3 regions of the Aerococcus sp. NPDC058936 genome follow, and region 1 is predicted to be linked to each of the others. Evidence: predicted binding sites of a transcription regulator. Region 1 holds the regulator's gene; each other region holds the start of a gene.
What was found. Region 1 encodes NrdR, which represses ribonucleotide reductase genes. Its sites were predicted from a motif close to ACACNATATATNGTGT; they were not measured.
Positions count from the first base shown of each region.

Region 2: the regulator NrdR is predicted to act here: its motif matches at 1,299-1,314, upstream of nrdD (anaerobic ribonucleoside-triphosphate reductase).
Region 3: the regulator NrdR is predicted to act here: its motif matches at 1,772-1,787, upstream of nrdH (glutaredoxin-like protein NrdH).

Region 1 covers NZ_JBHYKZ010000004.1:165,972-169,262, forward strand. The annotation lists gene ACFW0C_RS04815 (DnaD domain protein) at 1-1,279, opposite strand, end outside; gene nrdR (transcriptional regulator NrdR) at 1,302-1,814, opposite strand; gene coaE (dephospho-CoA kinase) at 1,894-2,502, opposite strand; gene mutM (DNA-formamidopyrimidine glycosylase) at 2,520-3,291, opposite strand, start outside.
Region 2 covers NZ_JBHYKZ010000003.1:173,311-176,601, forward strand. The annotation lists gene ACFW0C_RS03700 (DUF438 domain-containing protein) at 1-1,075, shown strand, start outside; gene nrdD (anaerobic ribonucleoside-triphosphate reductase) at 1,355-3,291, shown strand, end outside.
Region 3 covers NZ_JBHYKZ010000008.1:26,173-29,463, reverse strand. The annotation lists gene ACFW0C_RS07250 (peptide ABC transporter substrate-binding protein) at 1-1,502, opposite strand, end outside; gene nrdH (glutaredoxin-like protein NrdH) at 1,835-2,056, shown strand; gene ACFW0C_RS07240 (ABC transporter ATP-binding protein) at 2,163-2,963, opposite strand; gene ACFW0C_RS07235 (ABC transporter permease) at 2,963-3,291, opposite strand, start outside.

The DNA.
Region 1 (3,291 bases):
GCTTACGTTGCTTCAAGTATAACATGGCTTCTTCAGGCTCAACCACCTTGTTTTGACGCCAGTCATCAGCAACACTCTCTAGGTATGAGCGCGTCAGCCGGTTCTGTTCCAACTCAATCAAACAATATTGGACCATTACATTTAAGGTCGCCGGCTGAATCACCTCTAATTTGATCAACTCGGTAATAGCGTTACCCTCAGACTTCGTCAGATAGCCACCCTTTTGTTCCTTAATCGACTTCGCAAAAGCAATTGGTGGATAAGACCTAGCCAATTTAGAAAATGACAACTCTTCTTGTGAAAGCCCTTTGCCTAACCATATTTGATCAGCTTGGTCTGCCTGTTGGCGGTCTTTAGTCTCTGAAACTGTGATCCGGTCCGTTAAACCGCTACTAGTCCCTTGTGTAGATGCTTTTGCTTGGTGAACATTGCTTGTACTCGTTTGATTGCTCGACCGGTCTAAAGCCAGACGTTGTAACTTGCGTACGTCAATCTTATTGGTCCTTAGATCAGTCGCTGATAAGGCCAATTCTTTCAAGTCCACTTCATCAAAACCATAGAGTTGATGTAAGGATACAAACATCTCTCTCACGTCATCTGTAATAGCTTTTTCAGAGATGAATGACGATTGGAGCAACTCTTTTAAGGTGTTCATATTCAAGGTTGAACTAGTAATTGTAGTTGCCTTGGTTTGGCTATTCTTAGCTACCAACTTATCCTCAATCTCATCAGAAATGGGAAAGTACTGGCTTGGTAATCGGTAGACATCCTGGAAGGTGGCGGTCACTTCCGTCCAATCTCCTGATTTATAATCCATCGGCATTTTGATGGAAAACTTATCTAGCATCAATTGATAGCGGTCTTGACCCAACCGGTCCATTAATAGACTAGACATAATTGGATCAGAGAAGATATGCTTAGAATCCAATGGTGCTTGTAATTGATAAATAGTCGTCACATCATCTTGGCTTGTATGATTACTTTTTTCAAAAACTTGTAATAAGCCAATTGCTTCAAGTTGCCGTCTGGCCTTCACGTATTGCTCCTTACCGGCCACCATTTGTTCCATCAAATCGAAGTGACGCAAAGGGATTGAGGCAAAGTCAGACAATTGAATATTGGCATATAAAGTCTGGTAAAAGGCGTAGGCAATGCCACCAATAATGGGTTGGTATAGGTGAAGTAGGACTTGCTGGTCAATATCTGAAATCCAGTGGGGTTGGGTAATTTGAACAAGCCCTTTTGGATCTAAATTTTGCCATGGGTATGTCACTGGCATTACCCTCCCTTCTATGAAATATTTAGTCTGCTACATGACCTTGGTTTGACTCTTCAGGATTCACGTCACTTTCAGCCTGGTCATTCCGCCCTCTTAATCGCTCGATTTCTCTTAGGAAAACAGTCGGATCCTCAAATTGTCGGTATACGCTAGCATAACGAATATAAGCCACTTCATCAATATCTGGTAAAGCTGCCATCAACAACTCCCCAATTTCTGAAGCTGGTACCTCATTTTGGCTACGAGACCGCAATTCAGATTCAACATCATTGGCTAACTGTTCAAGTTGGTCAGCTGATACAGGACGCTTTTCAGCAGAACGGATCAGGCCACGTAAAACTTTCTCATGAGAAAATTCTTCTCTGGTTCCGTCACGTTTAACGACTAATAAGGGTGTTCGTTCGATGCGCTCGAAAGTGGTAAAACGAGCGCCACAGTCTAAGCACTCTCGACGTCGACGAATAGAGGTATTATTCTCCGCTGGTCGACTATCAATTACTTTTAAATTGGTTGAAGCACAATTTGGACATTGCATATATTTGACACCTCTGCTTTCAATTTTAATATACTTGAATAATTGCTTGATTTATTATAGCACAAAGGCTATTCAACCACTATTTTAGCGGTTGAAAACCAGAGATGCCAACCCATGCATCCAATTGTTGTTCAGTATTTGCAATAGAACCCGAATTATCAATTACCACATCCGCCATCATGGCTTTTCGTTCAATGGACATTTGACAAGTCATTCGTTGAAAAGCTTCAACTGAAGTTAAGTTATCCCGCTGTATTAACCGGTCTAATTGAATGGTTTCTGACACATAAATAACCATCACCTGGTCACATGCATCCGCGAAATTCCCTTCAAATAATAAAGGGATATCCATAACAATTAGTTCATGGCCTTCCGCTTCATACTTGTCTTTTTGACTGTTTAACCAGTCGCGAATAGGTTGACGTAACAGTTCATTCAGTTTCTCTCGTTCCTTATCATCTGAGAATATAATTTGGCCTAGTTTTTTGCGGTCTAAAACCCCATTAGGAAAGACAATATCCTCTCCAAAATGTGCTTTAACCGCTTCTAAACCTGGTTGTCCGGGTTCAACAACCACCCGTGCCCCGTAATCCGCATCGATGACTGGAAAACCGGCTTTCTTAAAAAATTTGCTTGCTGTTGATTTACCTGTGGCAATACTGCCGGTTAGTCCTAAAATATGACTCATAGTGCCTCCGTTTTAATTTAAATAGATGATGTAATATTTTTCACTGCAAGGTGAATGCGCTGGCAATGTGGACAGAAATGCGTCCCTCTTTTAGCCACGCTAATTTTCTCAATCTCAGTGCCACAACGTGGACAGGGTTGCCCCTTTTTCCCGTAGGCCTTTAAATAATCGGCAAATTGACCATTCTCACCAAAGGTATTGGTATAGGTTCGAATCGTTGTCCCACCAACTTCAATGGCTGACGCCATAATCCGACGACTCTCAGTGATAATGGTTTGGATTTCCTCATCATATAATGATCTAGCGCTTTGTTCAGGGTGGATTTTCGCTGCAAATAAAATTTCATCCGCATAAATATTGCCAATTCCCGCAATAACCCCTTGATCTAAGAGTACTGTCTTGATGGATCTTGTTGTCTTATCAAATCGTTTTTGCAGATAAGTAAAGGTTAAATCGTTTGGCTCAGGACCTAATTTCAACTTGGCAATCTCTGCTTCAGTATCCGCCTTTTCAACCATATGAATCCGGCCAAACTTCCGAACATCTCGGTAACGAAGGTCATGACCGTCAGTCAGATGACAAATAACATGGGTATATTGGTCTACCGGGCTATCGGTTGGCTCATATAGGTATTTGCCTTCCATTCGTAAATGGGCAATCCATGTCACATCTGTCCAATAGAAAAGTAAAAATTTCCCTACTCGACCTACTTTCTCTAATTGCTGGCCGGGCATCCGTTTCTCAAAAGCCTCCACGCCACCTTCTGCCTGAATAATTCTTGGCCAAGTC
Region 2 (3,291 bases), on a different contig from region 1:
AAAACCCGAATTTCAAGCTACAGAAAGCCGACAGCAAGCGATCATTGACCCTGACATGCCACTCCCTGTTGGCGATGGATTCTTATCTATCAACCAAATGCGGATTATCTTAGACCGGATACCAGTCACCCTTACCTTTATCAATTCAGCAGGACATATTCAATACACAAATTACACCCTGCCCTGTCAAGATAAGACGGGTTTCCCCTTTCAATATCGTGAAAATTGTCAGATAGGGATGGCTGCACAGACGCTTTTTCCGGCCAGTGTTTGGAAGACAATTCACCCAGTTTTTGATAAACTAAAATCTGGTCAAGAAAAGGCTGTGTCCTACTGGTTCCAAGAAACAAGCGCTAAGGGCACTGCAATGATTTATGTGACATATCAACCACTATTCGATGATCATCATCAATTCTTAGGTATCCTCGAATACGTCCAGGATATCCAACGGTTTATTGACATCGCCCCAGGCACAGACCGTTCTGTTAAAGGACCGGATGAAGCAGATTTAAAAAACAAAAAATTGACAGCTTTAGTACGACTCGAAGAAAATCTCACTAGCAAACAAAGTGAAACGATACAATTTTCCGATGGATATGTACAGGTTGATTGGTATAGTCACCACAATCAACTGCTCACTAGACCAGACCAAGTGGCCATTGATCAACCATTAGACTTGGAAAATGGCTATCTATCCCTTGCTGAGTTCACCAGTTTAATGAACGCCCTGCCTTTTGAAATTACCTATATAGACGAAAACTTCCGCTTTAGATATTTCAACCACGTGGTACCTTATGATCAGATGATTTTCAAACGCTCACCTTTGGAAATCGGTCGTGACATTGAGTTTTGTCATCCACCACGCTTATGGCCAAAGATTGCGCAACTTTTAGATGATTTAAAAAATGCTCGTCTGATTATTCAGCCAATGAGCTTTTCTAGCCCTAATTTTTTTGCACATACCGAATTCCTAGCCACTTTTGATGATCAAGATCAATTCCGCGGGGTAGTAGAGGCTGTCTTAGATATTCAAGACTACCGAAATTTAGCAAATACAGAAAAGCACTTTTTTTAATTCAAAAGATGACTAGTTTGAACTCAGGTCATTTAAATAAACTATTCGGTCAATACCACCATTCTTTAATCAGTCATGGTGGTTTTTTGACCGTTTTTATTTTTCGCTTTTTTAAAATCATACATTAATTGTTTATTTTTCTTCATTTTTACTTTTTGACCCATGCACTATTTTCGTTTACCCTTGTACGGGGCACTATATATGATAAAATATTTTGACGAAGACACTATATGTTGTGTCTAAACTTATTTTTCATGTTATAGTAAGGAGGCACTATTCATGGCACAATCAGTTCAAGAAATATTACACCAAGATAGCTTTGACCAAGTAAAAGTACACAAACGTGATGGTCGAACGGTCGCTTTTGATGTCGACAAATTACAACAATCCATTATAAAAGCAAGTCAAAGTGAACAAGCTGAAACAGCTAATATCAACCTAATATTGCACCAAGTATTAGCAAATTTAGCCGATATTCAAAAAGCAAACCCTAATGACGCCATAGAGGTGACCACTATTCATCACCAGTTAGTGCAGGTTTTACAAGACCAAAATTTCAACCATATAGCAAAGACCTATCTAGCAAACAGACAAGCGACTGAAGAAAGGTTTGCCAATGCAACTAACATCCAGACTCGTATGCAAGGGCTAATCAATAAGGCACAAGATGTGGTGAACGAAAATGCCAATAAGGATAGTAAGGTCTTTAATACCCAACGTGACTTAACAGCAGGTATCGTGTCGAAAGCTATCGGCCTTAAAATGCTACCCAAACATGTCGCTAATGCGCACTTAAAAGGGGATATCCATATCCATGACTTGGACTATAATCCGTACGCACCAATGACAAACTGTTCATTGATTGACCTAGAAAATATGTTTAGTAATGGCTTTAAGATTGGTAACGCCGAAGTGGCATCACCAAAATCCATTCAAACAGCAGCAGCTCAAACGGCTCAAATTATTGCCAATGTTGCATCTAGTCAATACGGTGGTACGACTGTTGACCGCATAGACGAAGTCTTAGCGCCTTATGCAGAAATGAATTACAAAAAGAATCTCGCTATTGCTAGAGAATGGATCGATGGTACCAAAAAACAAGAGGCCTTCGCAAAGTCTCGTACGAAGAAAGATATCCACGATGCAATCCAAAGTCTAGAATACGAAATCAATACTTTATATACTTCTCAAGGTCAGACACCCTTTACAACCTTTGGCTTTGGTTTAGGGACTTCTTGGTATGAGCGAGAAATTCAAAAAGCCATTTTTGATATTCGTATCGAAGGACTAGGCAAGGAAAAAAGGACGGCCATTTTTCCTAAGTTGGTCTTCACCCTTAAACGAGGGGTAAACCTTGAACCTAAAGATCCTAATTACGATCTCAAGCAATTAGCACTGACCTGTGCGACGCAAAGAATGTACCCGGATGTCTTAATGTATGACAAAATTGTTGAATTAACAGGCTCTTTCAAAGCACCCATGGGTTGTCGGTCCTTCTTACAAGCTTGGCAAGATAAGCATGGGCAAGAAGTGAATAGTGGCCGGATGAATCTTGGCGTGGTCAGTTTAAACTTACCACGGATTGCACTTGAAGCTAAAGGCAACCAAGAACGATTTTTTAGCATATTAGATGAACGGTTAGATATTATGGCGGATGCGCTTTTATTCCGTATCAACCGGGTAAAGGAAGCTAAGCCAGAAAACGCACCGATTTTATATATGCACGGTGCCTTTGGTAAAAGGTTAAATGAGGATGACCCAGTCGACCTATTATTTAATCAGAAACGGTCTACAGTATCAATGGGATATATCGGTTTATATGAGATTGGTACAGCTTTTTATGGCCCTAATTGGGAGTCACATCCTGACGCAAAGCACTTTACCCTGTCTGTTTTGAAAACGATGAAGCAAAAAGCTGATCATCTAGGAAATACCTACGGCTACCACTTTAGTATCTATTCAACACCAGCTGAAAGTCTGACTGATCGTTTTTGCGAATTAGACCTTGAAAAATTTGGGCCAATCTCGGATATTACGGATAAAGAATACTATACAAACTCATTTCACTATGACGTCCGTAAGTCCCCTACGCCGTTTGAAAAACTTGAATTTGAAAAAGACTATCCGCAATATGCCAGTGGTGGTTTCATTCACTACTGTGAGTACCCAAATATGAGACAAAATCCTAAAGCACTTGAAGCTGTATGGAATTTCGC
Region 3 (3,291 bases), on a different contig from region 1:
ACTGGAATCTGAACAGCATAATCATCTAAGCCAGCTTTTTCAAGCGTAATCAGCGTTTCCCATCTGCCACTTGGATCAAGGGCCTGCGCGCGACTTTGAGCCACCAATTCATCCAATTCATCATATTGATAATTTCCGCGGGTAATAGTGGAATCAAAACGTTCTAAATAGTTGATTGGGTCCCCGAAATCAGCTTGCCAGAAAGTAACACCTAAGTCATAGTCTCCATCAGATAAGGCTGCAAATCGAGCAGATGATGGCATAGTCCTTATGATAACTTCAATACCCGGCAGATTTTCTGTTAATTGCGATTGAATATACTCCGCAAAAATTTGGCTTTCTTCATCATCAGCCGCAACCATCTCCAATGATAAGGAGTCAAAGTCAGCCTCTGCCAAACCATTTTCCCATTTTTCTTTGGCATCTTCCAAATCGTAATCTGTTTCAATCGTTGCGTCATCTCTGAAATCAGCATCTGTGTCCGGATTCCAGGCAACTTCTCGTGATACAAAGCCGTTACTTGCGATTGACCCGTTTTGTAAAATATTATCTACAAAGGCTTCCCGGTCAATGGCTTGATAGATGGCACGGCGAATATTCAAGTTGTCTAGGCCCGGTGTTTCGTGGTTAACTTCGATATAATTTGTCCGCGGGATTGGATAAGTTTGGTAGTCTTCATTATTTTGGTTTTGGACCGCAAAATTACCAGTTAATTCGATGACATCTAATTGGGCAGAGTCGTATAAATTTAGTGCGGTAGCTGTTTCAGGTAGGTATTGGAAATTAACCGCATCTAAATTGACATTGTCAACATCCCAGTAGTGAACATTTTTTGCAAAAGTCCAGGTGTTTCCAGTCGCTGCATCCCATTCAGTTAAAACAAATGGACCGTTATAGACGGCAGAATCACTGGTGGCCCCGTATTGGTCACCTGCTGCTTCAACGACTTCCTGATTTTGCGGGTAATAAGCAGGCACGGTCAAGAGGTCGGTAAAGTAAGCTGCTGGATTTTCTAAGGTGATTTCCAATGTCTTATCGTCCACTGCCTGAACGCCTAATTCACTAACAGCCAATTCGCCAGCCATGATTTCTGTGGCATTGTCGATTGTGCCATCAAACATATAAGCATACGGCGCACCTAAGTCAGGATCCACCATTCGTCGCCATGCATAGACGTAATCGTTGGCTGTCACGGGATCGCCGTTTGACCAGGTCGCTGTTTCCTTCAATTTAATGGTGTAAACAGTCCCATCCTCAGAAATTGTCGGCATGTCGTCTGCATCTGCCGCAATTAATTGGTTGTCCAAATCATAAGTGTACAAACCGTTATAAAAGTTCATATTAGCAGTGATTGTTGCAATATTTGATGCCGCAAAGGCCGTATCAGCTGATTGAATTTCATCTGTGGATTGGATATTCAAGACCTTTTCTGTAGCTTTCTCTTTAGTGCCACAAGCCGCAAGCATTACCGCTGCAACTAGTCCCAACGCTTTTTTCTTCATACATGTTACCTCCCAAATTTCTTGATAGCATTTGATTCATTATACAATTGTCCCCTCTGATTTCAAATTACAAGTGACAAGCACTCTTATTTTTGGTAAAATTTAATCTTGGTTGTTTCGATATTTTATTGAATGAAGTACTAAATTTGCACTTATAAATCCTCATGAATTTTTCAAAAATTTGAAAATTCCCATACATCAACCTTTTAGCTCAGGTTCTGTTGATGTAAAAAATAATTTAAGCTAAACAACTTGACTCAGGACTATAAACCCTATATATTGTGTTCATAAGATAAATCACAACTACATGTGGCATATATAGGGGGATAATCATGGTAACTGTATACACAAAACCAAATTGCATGCAATGCAATTTCACAAAAAAATATTTAACTGAAAAAGAAATCGAATTTCAAACAATCGATGTTACAGAATCAGAAGAAGCATTAGCTGAAGTTAAAGGCATGGGCTTCCAAGCTGTACCTGTAATCGTTGCAGAAAACGAAGAAGCTTTCTACGGTTTCCAACCAGACCGTTTAGCAAAATTAGCATAATGAAATCAAACGACTGAAGATAAAACTTCAGTCGTTTTTATATAAAAAGCGTCACGCCCTCTTCCTCATCAACATGATTTGGGATTTGGACTGTGACGCTTTTTTGTTAAATAGAACTTTCTTGTTCTTGATAGTCTGATTCAGCCAAGTCAGCCATGATTTGGTATAAATCACCTGCTGTTAAATGGTCTTTTTCTTCTTTACTAAAATTTTTAATGATTTTACCGTGGTGTAAAAGGATCATCCGGTTACCATATAATAAGGCATCCTGTAGATTATGAGTAATCATTAAGGCAGTTAGGTTATGATCTTTTACTTGGTCAGATGAAATTTCCAAAATGCGTTTAGATGTCTTTGCGTCTAAGGCTGCTGTATGTTCATCTAATAGTAAAATTTCTGGTTTAGTGATAGTTGCCATCAATAAAGCAATCGCTTGTCTTTGCCCTCCGGATAATAAGCCTATTTCAGCATCCAATCGATTTTCTAATCCTAAATGCAATTGGCTTAAAGCCTCTTGGAATTGTTTCCGATTGTCATCTTTAATAGCTAACCCTAAACCTCTTTTTTGTCCTCGTTTTAAAGCTAATGATAAGTTTTCTTCAACGGTCATACGTGGTGCTGTTCCCATTGACGGATTTTGGAATACGCGGGAAACAAATTTAGCCCGGTCCTCTTCAGCAAGACGACTAATGTCATTATCGTTTAATGTGATGGCACCTGAGTCTAACAGGAAGGTACCTGCAATGGCGTTCAATAGGGTTGATTTCCCTGCCCCGTTACCCCCAACAATGGTAATGAAATCGCCTTTTTCCACTGTTAATGATAAGTTATCTAAAGCTGCAAAGGCATCCGGTGTTCGTTTGTTAAATACTTTTCTCGCTTGGTTAATTTCTAATAAGGTCGTCATTATTTAGCCACCTTTCTGTATTCACGGTAGTCAGCCACTTTATTTTGAATGGTTGGAATAGCCAGACATAAAGCAACGATAATTGCTGAGAATAGACGGAAGTCATTCGCTTCAAAGTTCATCATTAAGACAATCGTTAATAGTAAACGGTAAATAATTGAGCCCACTACGATAGTGATAAAACGAACGCCTAATTTCACATTGCGGAATAGAACTTCCCCGATAATAATAGAAGCTAAACCAATTACTACAGTACCAACACCCATTTGAATATCAGCATAGCCATTATCAGTAGAAACAATATAACCTGACACAGCGATCAATCCAT